One region of the Qipengyuania sp. MTN3-11 genome, then DNA from elsewhere that is predicted to be linked to it. Evidence: predicted binding sites of a transcription regulator. Region 1 holds the regulator's gene; each other region holds the start of a gene.
The links. The regulator LexA, encoded in region 1, represses DNA repair genes until DNA is damaged. The targets are predictions, from matches to a motif close to GTTCCNCNCTTGTTCT.
Positions count from the first base shown of each region.

Region 2: the regulator LexA is predicted to act here: its motif matches at 3,332-3,347, upstream of ACGHN1_RS13065 (ImuA family protein).
Region 3: the regulator LexA is predicted to act here: its motif matches at 2,014-2,029, upstream of ACGHN1_RS02620 (DUF3072 domain-containing protein).

Region 1 is NZ_BTGM01000004.1:248,814-254,520, forward strand. It holds gene trpD (anthranilate phosphoribosyltransferase) at 1-406, shown strand, start outside; gene trpC (indole-3-glycerol phosphate synthase TrpC) at 403-1,191, shown strand; gene moaC (cyclic pyranopterin monophosphate synthase MoaC) at 1,346-1,819, shown strand; gene lexA (transcriptional repressor LexA) at 2,059-2,754, shown strand; gene ACGHN1_RS14035 (ComEC/Rec2 family competence protein) at 2,773-4,950, opposite strand; gene gltX (glutamate--tRNA ligase) at 4,979-5,707, shown strand, end outside.
Region 2 is NZ_BTGM01000004.1:52,656-58,362, forward strand. It holds gene ACGHN1_RS13050 (sodium-dependent transporter) at 1-1,009, shown strand, start outside; gene ACGHN1_RS13055 (amino acid permease) at 1,106-2,686, shown strand; gene ACGHN1_RS13060 (pyridoxamine 5'-phosphate oxidase family protein) at 2,748-3,233, opposite strand; gene ACGHN1_RS13065 (ImuA family protein) at 3,350-4,111, shown strand; gene ACGHN1_RS13070 (DUF6504 family protein) at 4,158-5,681, shown strand.
Region 3 is NZ_BTGM01000001.1:556,023-561,729, reverse strand. It holds gene ACGHN1_RS02635 (replicative DNA helicase) at 1-13, shown strand, start outside; gene ACGHN1_RS02630 (phosphatidylserine/phosphatidylglycerophosphate/cardiolipin synthase family protein) at 15-1,208, opposite strand; gene rpoZ (DNA-directed RNA polymerase subunit omega) at 1,323-1,667, shown strand; gene ACGHN1_RS02620 (DUF3072 domain-containing protein) at 1,737-1,970, opposite strand; gene ACGHN1_RS02615 (DUF3667 domain-containing protein) at 2,082-3,176, shown strand; gene ACGHN1_RS02610 (hypothetical protein) at 3,186-3,461, opposite strand; gene ftsH (ATP-dependent zinc metalloprotease FtsH) at 3,542-5,527, opposite strand; gene ACGHN1_RS02600 (TetR/AcrR family transcriptional regulator) at 5,610-5,707, opposite strand, start outside.

The sequences.
Region 1 (5,707 bases):
CATCTATGCGGCGGCGAAGGCCCGGCTGGGGACCGAACGCACTTTCATCGTTTCGGGCGACGAGGGGCTCGACGAGCTCAGCCTGGCGAGCGGCAACGAGCTCGCCGACGTAAGCGGCGACGATTTCGAGATGCGCCGCGTGGTCGCGGTTCAGGCCAATCTTCCCCATGCCCCGGTGGAGGCGATCCGCGGCGGCGACGCGCAGCACAATGCCCGGGCGCTCGAGGCCCTGTTGAACGGCGCTCCCGGCTCCTATCGCGACGCCGTGCTGTTCAACGCCGCCGCCACGCTGATCGTCGCCGGCAAAACGGAAGACTGGGTCGAGGGCACCGAGCTGGCGCGCGAGGCGATCGGTTCGGGCCGTGCGCGCGCCCTGCTCGCCGACTGGATCGAGATGACGCGGTGAGCAAGCTCACGGAGATTTGCGCCAACAAGCGGGTCGAGGTCGAAGAGCGCAAGCAGGCGCGAACGCTCGCCGATCTCGAGCAGGCGGCGCAGATGCAGACCGCGCCGCGCGGTTTTGGCGCCGCACTCGACGCGAAACAGCGCTCGGGCTTCGGACTGATCGCGGAAATCAAGCGAGCTTCGCCCTCGAAGGGATTGATTCGCGAGGATTTCGATCCCGCAGCGCATGCGCGGGACTATGCCGCCGGCGGTGCCGCCTGCCTGTCGGTCCTCACCGACGCGCCCTATTTCCAGGGGCACGACGACTACCTTCTCGCCGCGCGCGCCGCCTGCGATCTGCCGGTTCTGCGCAAGGACTTCATGGTCGATCCCTGGCAGGTCGCGGAATCCCGGGCGCTCGGCGCCGACGCCGTGCTGGTGATCGTTGCCGCGCTCGAAGACGCAGCGATGGCGGAGATCGAGGCTGCCGCCCTCGACCACGGCATGGACGTGCTCGTCGAAGTGCACGACGAAACCGAACTTGAACGCGCCCTTGGTCGCCTGCGATCACGACTGATCGGCGTGAACAATCGCGACCTCAGGACCTTCCGCACCGATCTCGCCACCACCGAACGGCTCGCAGCGCTGATGCCGGACGATGCGCTGGTGGTCGGCGAAAGCGGCATCGCCAGCCACGCCGATTGCCTGCGTCTCGCAGATGCCGGTGTGCGCAGCTTCCTCGTTGGCGAAAGCCTGATGCGGCAGGACGATGTCGAGGCGGCCACCCGTCGCCTGCTGCACGGCTGAGGCTGTCCTACAGCGCGCGCTTCTGGCACAGGCCGGGCATGACGATGCTCGCCACCCAACCCCGCTTCATCCGGCAAACCCGCCGTAGTGCCCCGAATTTTCTATTCCTGGACCGTGTAACACCCGGTCCATGTCCAACACGGGTTTCGTTGCCGTGAGCGGCCTCACCCACCTCGACGAAGAGGGCGCGGCGCGGATGGTCGACGTCGGTGGCAAGCCGGCCACGGCCCGCCGGGCGGTCGCGACCGGGCGCATCCGGATGAGCGCCGCCGCGCTCTCTGCGCTGACCGAGGGACCGGGGGCCAAGGGCGACGCACTCGCCGCCGCCCGGATCGCCGGGATCATGGCGGCCAAGAAGACCGGCGAGCTGATCCCTATGTGCCACCCGCTCGGGCTCGATGCGGTGTCGATCGATCTCGCGCAGGAGGAGGGCGCCGTCCGCGCCACCGCCACCGCCTCGCTCACCGGCCGCACCGGAGTCGAGATGGAGGCCATGACGGCGGTCTCGGTCGCGCTGCTGACGCTCTACGACATGGGCAAGGCCGTGGACCGGGCGATGGTGGTCGAGGACATCCGCCTGCTGGAAAAGAGCGGCGGCAAATCGGGCGAATGGCGCGCGGACCCATGAAGGAACCCGCTGCGCTCGACTAACTCCACCCGTACGCGCATCGGCGGATCTCCTGACCGATCGGCCTGCCGAGGCGCGAGAGGTCAAATCCAGAACGCCTGTTCCGTGCTATTGGCTCGGAAATGGCGGGATCGCTTGACTTCCCGAATTGTGTTGCTTACTTGTTCCACATTCGTTCACAGCCTTGTCCACAATCACTGTCGGCAGCGGCGAACACGGCGACCCGAGGAGCGCGCACAATGCTGACCGCCAAGCAGCACGAATTGATCCGTTTCATCCAGACCCGGCTCGAGGCGACCGGCATCTCCCCATCCTTCGAGGAGATGAAGGAGGCGCTCGATCTCAAGAGCAAGTCCGGCGTGCACCGGCTGATCTCGGCGCTGGAAGAGCGCGGCTTCATTCGTCGGCTGCCCAACCGGGCGCGCGCACTGGAGATCGTCAAGCTGCCCGAAGATGCGGTGAGCGCGCCTCGTGCATCGGCGCCGACGCCCGCTAACGACGCAATGGCGGCGGCATTGACGGCCAAGGCGGTCGCGCCCGAACCGGCGAACGATGTGATCGACATCCCGCTTCACGGACGGATCGCCGCCGGTGCCCCGATCGAGGCGATCGAGGGACAGTCCAGCCTGCCGGTTCCCGCAGCGCTGCTCGGCCCCGGCGAGCATTTCGCGCTCGAGGTTTCGGGCGATTCGATGATCGAGGCCGGGATCTTCGATGGCGACTTCGCGCTCATCCGCCGGACCGACACCGCCCGTGACGGGGAAATCGTCGTCGCGCTGGTGGAAAACGAGGAAGCGACACTCAAGTATCTGCGCCGCAACGGCAGTTCGATCACGCTCGACCCGGCCAACTCCTCCTATGCGCCGCAGGTCTATCGTCAGGACCAGGTGCAGGTTCAGGGCAAGCTGGCGGGGCTCCTCCGGCGTTACCACTGAGGCGGCCGCCCAAGGCGGCTATCGCGACGCGTCGCGCCACCATCCATGCGCGCCCTGGGACTGGGCGACCGTCACGAGCCGTGGCCGTTCCAGATAGATCGCCAGCCCGCCCTCGCGCTGAAGGAAGCGCCGGTCGGCCTTCAGCCAGCGCGGGCGACAGCTTCGTGGAAGGAAGCGGTCGGCGACGACGATGTCCGCCCTGTCGCAGGCTGCGGCGAGCGCGCGTTCCTCGACCATTTCGTTGCTGCGCGCCATCAGCAGCGTCCACCCGCGTCCCGCCCGTTCCAGCGTCAGCACGCAGAATTCGGGCGAGCAACGCGCACCCGGCCACTGGTCGAGAGGGAGCGGTTCGGCCGCTACCCCGGCGAGTTCGCTCAGATTGTCCCGCGCATAATCGCTCCGGCTCTCGCGCAGGACCAGCAGGCGCTCGTCCTCGCCGACGATCCCGACATGCCGCCCGTCGCGTGTCACCAGTACGTCGGGGGTCGGGGTCGCCGCCAGCAGCGCGGCTCCGATGCCGGCCGGAGCAAGCCCCCAGAACCGCTGCCGCCCTCGCCACAGCGCCAGCCACAGCGAGCCCGCCACGAACAGCAACAGCGTGCCGAGACCCATCTGCGGCACCAGCTTCACCGCGCCCGGCTGCGCTGCGGTGAAATGGGCGAGCCCCAGCAGCAGGTCGAGCGACAGCCCCACCAGCCACCACACCGGCGCGCCGATGCCCATGGTGTCGAGCAGCAGTGCGAAGGCGATGAGCGGCATCGAGACGAAGGTCACCAGCGGGATCGCGAGCACGTTGGCGAACGCGCCGTAGAGCCCCGCGCGGTGGAAATGGAACAGCACGATCGGCGTCAGCGCGATCTCGATCAGCAGCCCGGTGAGGAACAGCATCAGCATGCGCCGGCCGAACCAGCGAAGCCAGCTCTCCTCCCGGGGCGCGAGGAAAGCGCGCACCGGCGCAGCGTTGTGCAGTGCCACGATCGCAATGACGGCGGCGAAGCTCATCTGGAAGCTGGGGCCGACGAGCGATTCCGGCCACAGCATGAGCACCACGATTGCCGCCACCGCAACCATCCGCATCGACAGCGGCTCGCGCCCCAGCGCCAAGGCGATGAGAGCCAGGACCGCGCCTACGCAGCTGCGCACTGTCGGCACCTCGGCCCCGGTCAGCAAGGTGTAACCGATCCCGGCCATCGCCCCCACCCCGGCGGCGACCAGCGGCAATCGGATCCGGAGGGTCAGCCAGGGCCACAGAGCGAGCAGCTTGAGCGCGAGGAAGTAGCCCCCCGCGATGACCGCGCTGACGTGCAGGCCACTGATCGACAGCAGATGCGTCAGCCCGGCATCGCGCATCGCTTCCTCGTCGCGCTCGGCGATGGCGCCGCGATCGCCGCTGGCGAAGGCCGCGGCGATGGTGCCGGCGGAGCCATCGAGTCGATCGCGGACATGCTGCGAGAGAGCCCTTTGCGTTCGTCCCAACCAGTCGCTCCCCTCGGCCGTGTGGATCACCTCTATCGGCCCGATCAGCGTGCCGGTCGCGGCCAGCCCCTCGAACCAGGCGCGCCGCGCGAAATCGTAGGCGCCGGGCAGGATCGGCGGGGCCGGCGGCATCAGGCGTGCGCGCATCCGCACCACCGCACCCTCGTCCAGTCCGGGGGAATCGTCGGTTTGGGGCACGTTGACCCTTACCTTCAGCGCCCGCCCGGTCTCGGGATCATGAAAGGCCATGGTCAGCCGCACCCGCTCTTCGGCGGGGCGTTCCTCGCGTTCGAGGATACGGGCTTCGAACCTTTCCACGCGCGGATAGTCGATAGCTTCGGCACCGATCATGGCGGAGCGTGCCCAGATGGTCGTCGCTCCCGCTCCGAAGGCCAGCGATGCGGCGACGACCGCCAGAAGGAGATGAGAGCGCTCGTCCGATCCGCGCCAGAGGCTGACAGCCCCCAAGGCGCACAGCAGCGCAGCCGCTATCGCCGCGACCCAGCTCCATTCGGTTGCGAGTCCGAACCAGGCTGCGATGCCCGCCGCGAAGGCCACCGCCAGCCAGGGCCCGCGATCCGTCCCGGAACCGGCCAGCCCCGTCTCGATACGGTCCGCGATGCTGGACAAGGCGGAGCGCATGCGCCAAGGGCGCTGCACTGCAACATCGGGGGCGTCGTGGCCCTCGTCGAAGGGCACATGCGGGCTGCGCGTGGCCATGCCGGGATTAGGAAGGAAACGGGCAAGGATGGCAAGCTCCGGAGCAAGCGACGTTGGCGGGAATGCCGGCCAGGTCGTTACGCGCTTCGCCCCCTCGCCCACCGGCTTCCTGCATATCGGCGGGGCGCGGACCGCGCTCTTCAACTGGCTCTTCGCGCGCCATCACGGCGGCAAGGCGCTGCTCCGGATCGAGGACACGGACACCAAGCGCTCGACACAGGAAGCCATCGATAAGATCCTGGAGGGGCTGGACTGGCTCGGGCTCGATTACGACGAACCCCCGGTCTTCCAGTCCGATCGCGCCGACCGGCACCGCGAAGTGGCGCTCGAACTGCTCGAGCGGGACCAGGCCTACAAATGCTTCGCGACCCCCGAGGAGCTGGAGGCGATGCGCGCCGAACAGCGCGCCGCCAAGCAGCCGATGCGATACGACGGGCGCTGGCGGGACCGCGATCCTTCGGAAGCGCCGGCCGATGCCCCCTACACCATTCGCCTGAGGACCCCCGAAGAGGGCGAGACCGTGATCGACGATGCGGTGCAGGGCCGAGTGACCGTGCGCAATTCGGAGATCGACGACTACATCATCCTGCGCGCGGACGGTACGCCGACCTACATGCTCGCGGTGGTGGTCGACGATCACGACATGGGCTGCACCCATGTCATCCGTGGCGACGACCATCTCAACAATGCCTTCCGCCAATTGCCGGTGATGCGGGCGATGGGGTGGGACGAGCCGGTCTATGCGCACATCCCGCTG
Region 2 (5,707 bases), 200 kb from region 1:
CGGTGCTCTGGCAGGCGAGAGCCAGGCGCAGATCCAGCAGCGGCTCGACGACATGTTCGCCAATGTCGGCCTGCTGCTGGTCGTCCACCTATTTTTCATGGGCCTGACGCTGTTCATCGTCGCGCGCGGGGTTCACGCAGGGATCGAAAAGGCCGCAACGATCCTGATGCCGATTTTCTTCGCGCTGCTGGTAGGCCTGGTGATCTACGGCGCGATCGAAGGCGACATGGGCGAGGCGATGACCTTTCTCTTCACGCCGGACTGGAGCAAGTTGACACCGGCGGTGATGAACTCCGCGCTCGGCCAGGCGCTGTTTTCACTGTCGCTCGGGGTCGCCGGGCTGATCACCTACGGTTCCTATATCAAGAGCGACGGCGGGCTGGGGCCGACCTCGGCGATGATCGCCATGGCCGATACCAGCGTCGCCCTGCTGGCGGGCCTGATGATCTTCCCGATCGTCTTCTCGGTGGGTCTCGATCCCGCTTCGGGCCCGACGCTGGTGTTCCAGTCGTTGCCCTTCGCTTTTCAGACCATGCCGGGCGGGGCGCTGATCGGTTTCCTGTTCTTCATGCTGATCCTGGTCGCCGCTGTCACCAGTTCGATCTCGCTGCTCGAGGTGCCGACCGCCTGGGGCATCGGCGAGCGTGGATGGAGCAGGACCAAATCGGCCGCGATCTTCGGGGGCGGAGCCTTCGTCTTCGGCATCTTCAGCCTTCTGAGCTTCAACCTTTGGTCGGATGTCCGCATCTTGGGGTTCTGGGACATCTTCGCCGAGACCAATATCTTCGACACGATCGACGGCTTCACGGGCAAAATCATGCTGCCCGTCGGCGCCCTGCTGACCTCGCTGTTCGTCGGCTGGAAGGCCGACCGCAACCTGGTGCGGACCACCACCGGCCTTTCGCCCGCGATGTTCGGCCTGTGGCGATTCCTGATCGCCTGGCTGTGCCCGCTGGCCGTGACGGTGATCCTCGTAACCGGGCTATTTCCGGCAATTCTAGGCAGCTGATTTTCCCGCTTTCCAGCCCTGTCACCCCGCTGTAATGATCACGGCCGGCTGGCAGGGCGGGGAGGTCTCGCTGCGGACCTGGAGAGTGCCCGCACTATGCTGCTCGACCGCGTAAAGCCGCTCGACGCCATTCTGGCGACGGCGGAAAGGAAATCCCTCAAGCGAACCCTCGGCCCCTTGCAATTGATGCTGTTCGGCATCGGCTGCATCATCGGCACGGGCATCTTCGTACTCACCAGCGTCGGCGCACAGAAGGCCGGGCCCGGGTTAATGCTGGCCTTCGCCATTGCCGGCGCAGTCTGCATCGTCGCCGCGCTCTGCTATGCCGAGATCGCCTCGATGATCCCGGTCGCGGGCTCCGCCTACACCTACAGCTACGCCTCGATGGGCGAATTCCTCGCCTGGACCGTGGGCTGGGCGCTGATCATGGAATACGCGATCGCGGCCAGCGCCGTCTCGGTCGGGTGGTCGGGCTATTTCTCGGGAACGATCCTGGAGGAATTCCTCGGCATATACCTCCCTCAATGGCTGGCGGCAGGTCCGTTGGCCCTGGGGGGCGAGGAAGGCGGATTTATCAACCTGCCGGCGGTGCTGATCGCCCTCCTGGTCACCGGCCTGCTGATCATCGGAACAAGCGAGAGCGCCAAGGTCAACGCGGTCCTGGTGGCGATCAAGGTGACCGCGCTGACGGCGTTCATCGCGCTGACGCTCACCAGCCCCGAATTCGATGCGGCGCGTTTCAATCCTTTTCTGCCCGCCGGCGTCTTCGGTGAATGGGGATCGGGCACCGGCGCGGTCGGTGCCGCTGCGACGATGTTCTTCGCCTATGTCGGCTTCGACGCGGTCTCCACCGCAGCGGAGGAAACCAAGAACCCGCAGCGCAACGTGCCGATCGGCCTGATCGGCTCGCTGCTGTTCTGCACCGTATTCTACATCCTCGTCGCCGCCGGTGCGATCGGCACCATCGGCGGGCAGCCTATCATGGGTGCAGGGGGCCTGCCGGTGGAGGCGGGATCGGTCGAACTCGCGCGGCAATGCGCGATGCCGCAATATGCCGACGCGCTGGTCTGCTCGGACGAGGCATTGGCGCATGTCTTGCGCGAGATCGGCTTCTCGGGAATCGGCAACACGCTGGGCGTCGCCGCCTTCCTGGCGCTGCCCTCGGTCATCCTGGTGCTGCTTTTCGCGCAGACGCGCATCTTCTTCGTCATGAGCCGCGACGGTCTGCTTCCCGCCCGGCTCAGCCGAATCCACCCGCGGTTCAAGACCCCGCATGTGGTGACCGCGATCACCGGATCGGTGGTCGCACTGGGGGCGGGTTTCTTCCCGGTCGGCCAGCTTGCCGACATCTCGAACGCCGGCACGCTCTACGCCTTCCTGATGGTGGCGGTGGCGGTGATGGTGTTGCGGCGCAAGGATGCGGGAAGGGCGCGTTCGTTCCGGGTCCCGGCGGTGTGGCTGATCGCGCCGCTGACGATCATCGGTTGTATCTTCCTGTTCGTGAACCTGCCGACCATGGCGATGCTGTTCCTGCCGATCTGGGGCGTGATCGGCATCGCCATCTACCTGCTCTACAGCCGCCGGCGCAGTCATCTCGGGCTGGGCGTCGTCGAAGTGGTCGACGACATCGCCGGCGACGAGACCATGGTGCCGATCGATCCGCCTTCGCAGCGCTGATCGATGAAATGATAAAGGGCCGCCCGATGGGGCGGCCCTTCCTCGTTAGTCTTCGAATGGATCAGAGATCGGCGCGTTTGACGTGCTGTTCCTCGGCATCCTCGTGGACGTTCATGCCGAGCGCCATCTTGGCGGTATCGAGCAGGCCCATGTCGCCGTCCCAGATTTCTGCCTGGCCCAGATCCATGCGCATGAAGAAGATATCGGGATCGTCCTTGCCGCCGTCGTACCAGGCCGCGACGAAATTGTTCCAGAACTGGTCGAAGCGTTCGCGGCTGGTCTCCTGGACCAGCGTCCCATTGAAACGGGCGTACATGTCGTGGCCCTTGCTCTGGAAGGTGGCGGTGGCAGGTCCGAGCGTGCGGAAATCGCTCTTGGTATGGGTGAAGAACCAGATCGCCGAGTTCGCGTCCTTGTCGAGCTGCGGGCTCATCGGCACGGCGGTTCCCGGCTTCCCGTCGAGCTGAAGGAACAGGAATGGCGAATCGGCCAGTGCTTTCCAGAACTTCTTCTTCAGCTCGTCCGGATCGCCTTCGTTGTATTTCATGGTGGGGTCTCCTCTTTAGGGTCTGAGTCACCAATGAACCGCGGGCGGTTTCGCTCCCGCACGGCAGTCGAAGCGGGCGTTGCGAATCGTCGGGCGATGGAACATAAGTGGAACAGATGAGTCGTTCCGCCATGCCCTTCGAAACCCTTTCGCAGACCTGCGACCTCGCCGCACTGGCCGCCCGGCGCAGCACCCGCTGGTGCGTCGGCCTGGCGGCAAGCCACGGTCCGCCCTGCCACAGCGAGGTTTTCGCCTGCGGCAACGAAGCCAGCGGGGCGGGGGCGGCGCTGGCTCTGGCGCTCGACGACTGGCGCAGCACGCCGCGTGGTGAAGGGCAGGAGGCGGAAGATCGCCGTGCGGTGCTGTGGGTGCAGACACGCGAGGCGGCGCGGCGCACGGGCCTGCCCTACCGCCCCGGCCTGCCGCGCGATCTGCGTCACCGGGTGATCCATGTGCTGGCGGAGAAGCCCGAGGATGCCCTGTTCGCCATGGAAGAAGGGGTGCGCTGCCGCGAGATCGCCTTCGTTCTCGGCGAGCTGGCGGGCAATCCCCGCGCGCTCGATTTCACCGCCTCGCGCCGGTTGACTCTGGCCGCCGAACGGCACGGGGTGCCGCTCTATCTGGTCCGGCTCGATGCGGGAAGGGACCTGTCTTCGGCACGGATGCGGTGGGAGGTGGCGGCCGCCTCTTCGCCCGCACCGCGCTGGAATGCCCAAGCCCCCGGCGCCCCAGCATGGCGGGCCGAACTGTTCCGCGCCCGTGCCCATGCGCCGGGCGAGTGGCTGCTGCGCTGGGAAGGAGAGAATCTGAAGGCATCGCGCTGGTCCGGGACGCCGGGGCCTTCGGCCGCGCGAAAGGCCGTCGTTCCCGCGCATTAGCGTGCTTGCTCGCCGCATCCTCTCGATCTGGCTCCGCTCGCTGGCGATGGATCGCTGGCGGCTGTGCAATGACGCGCCTGGCGATCCGCGCCCGCTGGTCCTGATCGCCGACACCGCGCACGGGCCACGGATCGAGGCGGTGAGCGCGGCCGGGGCAGCGGCGGGAGCACGGCGCGGCATGATGCTCGCCGATGCGCGCACGCTGTGCCCGCAGATCGTCACCGCGCCTTCCGACCCGGCGGGCGATCTCGATTTTCTCGAGAGGCTTGCCGTGTGGGCGCTGCGCTGGGGGCCGTGGTCGGCGATGGACCCACCCGACGGGCTGCTGGTCGACGTTACCGCGGTGCCGCATCTGTTCGGAGGCGAGGCGAAGCTGCTGGAGGATGTCCATACCGCCTTCGCCGCACGCCGACTGGCGGTGCGCGCCGCGATTGCGCCCACCGCAGGCGCGGCCTGGGCGCTGGCACATTTCGGATCCGGGCGGGCCATCCTCAATCCTCCCGCGTTGGCGGAGAACTATATGCAAGCGCGCCTCGCCGACCTGCCCGTCGCGGCGCTGCGGCTCGACGAGGATGTGGTGGGGGTGCTCCGCCGCCTCGGCCTCAAGCGGATCGGCGATCTCACCACGATCCAGAAAGAAGGGGGTGGCCGCGACGCGATACAGCGGCGCTTCCGCAATCGCCGGTCGCCCGCGGCCAACCCGCTGATCCGGCTCGACCAGCTGCTCGGTCGCGTGCCCGAGCCCTTGCTGCCGGTGGTGCCGCAGCAAATGCCGCTGGTCCAGCGGCGGCTGATGGAGCCGATCCGCCACCGCCCGCTGCTCGACCAGGTGCTGCGCGATCTCGCTCTCGACATGGTGCGGGAGCTGGAGGGACGGGCCGAGGGCGCGCGGCGGCTCGAGCTCGGCCTGTGGCGGGTCGATGGCGAGGTGGTGCAGCGCCGCCTCGAATTCGCCGCCGCCACGCGCGATGCGGAGCACATCTGCCGCCTGTTCGCCGCCCGGCTCGACGATGTCGATGCCGGGTTCGGGATCGAGATGGTGCGGCTGCGCGCGAGTTGGGCCGAGCCGCTGGCGCTCGAACAGAGCGATTTCGAGGCGGCGGCGGAGCGCCATGGCACCTCGCTTTCGACTTGCATCGACCGGCTGACGGTTCGCCTGGGCGCTCGCGCGGTGCGCCGCCCGGTCCCTTTCGCCAGCCATATCCCCGAACGCGCCCAGCGCTGGCAGCCGCCGCTGGAACCGGAAAAGACTTCGCAGGAACTGTTGGATTTCCATGGCAGACCGCTGAAAATACTTGAAAATCCGGAACGGATCGCCGTGCTCTACGCGACACCCGATGGCTATCCCCGCCGCTTCCGCTGGCGCGGCGGGGTACACGAAGTGGCGCGGGTGGAGGGGCCCGAACGGATCGCCCCCGAATGGTGGCGCGAACGGGGCTCGGCGCGCTTGCGGGACTATTATCGGATCGAGGACGATGCCGGCCGCCGGTTCTGGATCTATCGCCTGGGCATCGTCGGCGATGGCCGCGGCGGCGCGCCCGACTGGTATCTGCAGGGCCTGTGTGCCTGAAACACGGCGAAGCGCACGATCTTGAA
Region 3 (5,707 bases), on a different contig from region 1:
GGGCGAGGGGTGAGCTAGAGCCCGAGGTTCAGCTTGCGGCTGATCGTGTAGTCGATCACCGAGACCAGCATCCAGCCGAGGTTCCAGCGGATGCGGTTCCATAGCGTCGCGCGTCGGCGGTGCTTCTCGGGCGTGATGTGTTCGCTGGCGGCAATCTGGCGCGATATGAATTCCCGCATCCGGTCCGCCAAAGCGGCATCCTCGATGCGCAGCACGATCTCCAGGTTGAGATAAAGGCTGCGCATGTCGAAATTGGCGCTGCCCATGTAGACCGCATCGTCGAGCACGATCAGCTTGGTGTGCAGCTTGCACGGGCTGAATTCGTAGATCTCGGCCTTCTGCCCCAGCAGGTAGTGATAGAGAGAACGGGTCGCGCCGATCGTCGCCCCATTGTCGGACTTGGCGGCCATCAGCAGCCGCGTCCCGCCCTTGCTCGCGATCCTCCCGATCGCTCGCAACAGTTTCTTGGGTGGCGAGAAATAGGCCATGAACATGTCGAGCCGCCGGCCCTGCTCGAGATCCTTGCCGACGCAGCGTGCCCAGCTCGAAAGGCCCCTGGTCGGCCCTCCGACCAGCCAGCGGCACCCTTCGCCCTGTGACCATTCCCATTGGCGCACCGTGCGGCGGATGGCCTTGAAATGCGCGCGATCGTCGTCGGTCCAGTCCTTGAGCCGTGCGAACCAGTCGACCGGCCCCGCGACCGCCGGTCCCTCGATGACGATGCCGAGATCGTTCCAGCCGTTCCGTGCCGGCGGCGCGAAGTAATCGTCCTCGATGTTGAACCCGCCGAACATCGCCTTGGCATCGTCGGCGACGACCATCTTCTGATGGTTGCGGATCAGATAGCGCTGGGTCCAGCGGGGGCTGAAGCAACAGAAATCGATTCCGGCGTTCCGCATCGGCGCAATGAAATCGTCCGACAGATCCGCACCGAAACTGTCGACTATCAGATCGACATCGACCCCGCGCTGCGCCGCCGCCACCAGCGCATCGCGGAACTGGGTGCCGACATGGTCCTCGACGAAAATGTAGAAGCAAACCTTGAGTGAAATTCGGGCTTCCGCGACCAGAGCCATCAGCGCCTCGCGGCGGTCGGCGCCGGCGGGCAGGAAGGTCAGCTGCTGCCCCTGCGAGCAAATCCCAAAGGGCTCGGGATCGGTATAGGCGCTCCCGTCCGCGCAAAGGCCGTGCTGCTGGGTTTCCGCCATCGCAGGAAGCCTTAGGGGCCCGCGGTCCCCCGTGCAAATCCTTGACTCGCGCGCCCCGCGCTCCTAACTGGCGCGCTTCCCCGGATTGCCCGAATTCAAGCATCGGAGTGCCCCATGGCGCGCGTTACCGTCGAAGATTGCGTAGACAAGATCCCCAACCGTTTCGATCTCGTGCTGCTGGCCGCCCAGCGCGCGCGCGAGATTTCCGGCGGGGCGGAACTGACCGTCGACCGCGACCGCGACAAGAACCCGGTGGTGGCGCTGCGCGAAATCGCCGAGACGACGATCAAGCCCAAGGAACTGCAGGAAGCCGCCGTGCTCAACCTGCAGAAGATCCTGCCCGACGACGACGACGATATCGACGAGATCGCATCGCTCAGCCAGTCGGCCGAAGCGCTGCGGATCACCGCGGCGGCCCCTGCCCGTTCGACATCGATCGGCGCCGACTACGAGGGCTGACATACAGCCCGTCGAGAAGAAGAAGGCCGCCCCGACCGGGCGGCCTTTTTCGTTGGTGTTGCCGACGCTCTACTGCCCGCGTCCGGTCTCTTCCTGCAATTCGTCGATCATCCTGGACGCGTCGGCCTTGCTGAGGCCCGTATCGTAGCGTTCGGGGCATCCCGCTTCCTCGCACAGGGTTTTGAGATAGCTGGCCTGCGCGCCGGTCATGCGCTCGTCTCCGGTGGTCCAGTCGTCCGGGTCCTTTTCGGCATTGGAGACCGGTTCGGATTTGGGATGTTCGTGGGGCTGGGTAGCGGACATCGCATTTCTCCTTTTGCCTTACGAACCTACCTTCGCGGAATTCGTTCCGCAAATGTTCCGGTCGACGGATGGTTCTGCCAGGGCCTATGACGGAATTGAAGCGGAGGGCGCATGAGCGATTTCGGCGAAGGGCTTGGCACCGCGGTGGAGGGCGGATTGTTCGCGCGAGCGATCGACCGGCATGGCGGCGATCGAAACCAACCGAGCGCCGCCCCGCTGTCCGAGGGTCACTTCGCCGAAGACATCTGTCTCAACTGCCAGACGGCGCTGATCGGCTCACATTGCCATCAATGCGGGCAGAAGGCGCATTTCCATCGCACAATGGGTGCTTTCCTTCACGACCTGCTTCATGGCGCACTGCATTTCGAGGGCAAGACGTGGAAGACACTGCCTCTGCTGGCCACCAAACCCGGCGCCCTGACGCGCCGTTACATTGAGGGCGAACGCGCCAGGTTCGTCTCGCCGATGGCGATGTTCCTGTTCTCCATCTTCCTGATGTTCGCGATCTTCCAGGCGGTCGGGCTGACCATGCCGACGGATATCGATGTGCCGGGCAACACGCGCGAGGGTCTGGCGATCGCAGAACGCGGCGCTGTGGCCGAGCTTGCCGCAACCGAGAGGGCGCTCGAGGCAGCGCCCGCGGACGATCCGTCCCGCGGCGAGTTGGAGGGACGGGTCACCGAAGCCGAGGCGGACCTGCGCGAATTGCGAAGGGGCGAACAGTTCCTGTTGGAGGACGAGAACTCGCCGATGCAATTCGATGTCGGCACCACCGGAATCGGCTTTATCGATTCGGGGCTGAAGAAGTGGCAGACCAATCCCGGGCTGATGCTCTACAAGCTTCAGGCGAACGGCTACAAGTTCAGCTGGCTGCTGATCCCGATCTCGATCCCCTTCCTGTGGCTGCTGTTTGTCTGGAAACGGCGGTTCCGGGCCTACGATCATGCGATCTTCGTGACCTACTCGATCGCTTTCATGTCGCTATTTTTCATCGTCCTTTCGATCATGGTGAAGATCGGGGCGCCGGCCTGGCTGTGGGGACTGATGCTTGCCCTCGTTCCGCCGATCCACATCTACAAACAGCTGCGCGGTGCCTATGGCCTGTCGCGCTTCTCGGCCACATGGCGGCTCGCCGTGCTGCTGGTCTTCATCAATGTTGTGGTGCTGCTGTTCGTGCAGTTGCTCTTGCTGCTCGGGGCCTTCTAGACCGGGTTCTCAGTCCCGCGGCGGCTCCTCGCCGGTGACGGGGGCGGGGCCCGGCTCTTCCGTGTCGCCGCGCTCCAACTCTTCCTGCAAGCGGGCGGCACCCTCGCTGACTTCACCCGCAGCCTCGATCGCGCCTTCCTCGATCACCTCTCCGGCAACCTCGAGATTGGCTGCAGCGTCGTCCTCCGCCAGATCGATCGTGCGCGCGGCATCTTCCTGGGTCTGCTGCGAACAGGCCGCCAGGCAAAGCGACAGGGGAACGAACAGGCTGACGGCGTAACGCATGGCGGACCTTTCCGAATGGCGCGGCGCTTGCAAGGACCGCGCCAGTTCAACCCGCCAGGGGCGATGTGGTTTCCGCGGGCCTAAGCCCCCTGCGGCCGCGCATCGCCCGTGCCGCCGAAGCGCTTGCCGGCCTTGGGTATCGCCGACCCGCCGCCCTTCGCAATCTGAACCGGACCGCGCGGCTCGTCCGGCCGGTCGAGCTTGCCGTTCTTGAGCAGCTGGTCGATCTCCTCGCCGGTCAGCGTCTCGTATTCGAGCATGGCCTGCGCGAGCAGGTGAAGCTTGTCCTCCTGCGTGCTTAGCACCTCCTTGGCGCGCGTGAGCCCTTCCTCGACCAAGCGCTTGATCTCGGCGTCGATCAGCTTGTTGGTCTCCTCGCCCGACATCGTCCGCGCGGTCTGGCCCATGCCGAGATAGCCTTCCTGGCTCTGCTCGTACTGCAACGGGCCAAGCGCATCGGACATGCCCCATTTGGTGACCATGTTGCGGGCGAGATCGGTGGCGTACTGGATGTCGCCGCTGGCACCGGACGAGACCTTGTCGTGTCCGAAGATGATTTCCTCGGCCACGCGCCCGCCCATCGCGACCGCGAGGTTCGCGTGCATCTTGTCGCGGTGGTAGGAGTAATTGTCCCGTTCCGGCAGGCGCATGACCATGCCCAGTGCGCGGCCGCGGGGGATGATCGTCGCCTTGTGGATGGGATCGGAGGCCGGCTCGTTCAGCGAGACGAGCGCATGGCCCGCCTCGTGATAGGCGGTCATCTTTTTCTCGTCCTCGGTCATGACCATGGAGCGGCGTTCCGCGCCCATCATGACCTTGTCCTTGGCATCCTCGAATTCCTGCATCGCGACGAGGCGCTTGTTGCGGCGTGCCGCCAAGAGAGCAGCTTCGTTGACGAGGTTGGCGAGGTCCGCGCCGGAAAAGCCGGGCGTCCCGCGCGCGATGGTGCGCGGGTTCACGTCGGGAGCCAGCGGTACCTTCTTCATGTGGACGGCGAGGATCTTCTCGCGCCCGTCGATATCGGGGACGGGCACCACGACCTGACGGTCGAAGCGGCCCGGGCGCAGCAGCGCGGGATCGAGCACGTCGGGCCGGTTGGTGGCGGCGATGATGATGATGCCCTCGTTCGCCTCGAACCCGTCCATCTCGACGAGGAGCTGGTTGAGCGTCTGCTCGCGCTCGTCGTTCGAGTTGCCGAGGCCGTGGCCGCGGTGACGGCCGACCGCGTCGATCTCGTCGATGAAGACGATGCAGGGCGCGTTCTTCTTGGCCTGTTCGAACATGTCGCGCACGCGGCTGGCGCCGACGCCGACGAACATCTCGACGAAGTCCGAGCCCGAGATGGTGAAGAAGGGCACGCCCGCCTCGCCGGCGATGGCGCGGGCGAGCAGGGTCTTGCCGGTGCCGGGGCTGCCGACCAGCAGAGCGCCCTTGGGAATCTGACCGCCGAGCTTGGAGAAGCGCTGGGGATCGCGCAGGAACTCGACGATTTCCTCGAGCTCCTCGCGCGCCTCGTCGATGCCGGCGACATCCTCGAAAGTCACCTTGCCCTGGCGTTCGGTCAGCAGCTTGGCCTTGGACTTGCCGAAGCCCATCGCGCCGCCGGCACCGCCGCCCTTCTGTACCTGCCTGAGGGCGAAGAAGGCGATGCCGAGGATGAGGATGAAGGGCAGCGACTGGATCAGCACATAGGTGAGGACACCCATCTCCTCCTTCGCCGCGCCGGCGTAGGAGACGTCGTTCGCCTCGAGCAGTTCGGTCAGGCCGGTGTCGTTGGCGACCGGCGTGGTCTGGAACGCCTCGCCATTGGTCAGCGTGCCGGTGATCCGGTCTTCCGAAATCTGCACGTCGCGGACCGAACCTTCGGCGACGCGGTCGCGGAAATCGGAATAGCGGATCGATTCGCCGCTGGCCGAACCGTTGTTGCCGAAGACCGACACGACGATCAGCAGGGCGAGGAACACCCCACCCCAGATCATCAGGCTCTTGACCCACGGATTGGGGCCGCCGCCTTCGGGGCCCTGGGGGCCGCCTTGGGGGTCGTGCTGCTGGTTCCGGTCGCTCATGCGCGCAAATCCCTATCCATCTGGTCCGCCAATGTAAGCGCAACAGGGTGAATGACAAGTTGCCGAGAAAGCGGGAACGCGCTCAATTGCGATCAGGGTGGTCGACCCCATAGGCGCGGCAGAAGACCTCGACCGCGCCTTCGATGCGCTGGCGGTTGCGGGCGGGATCGTCGGGCGCGC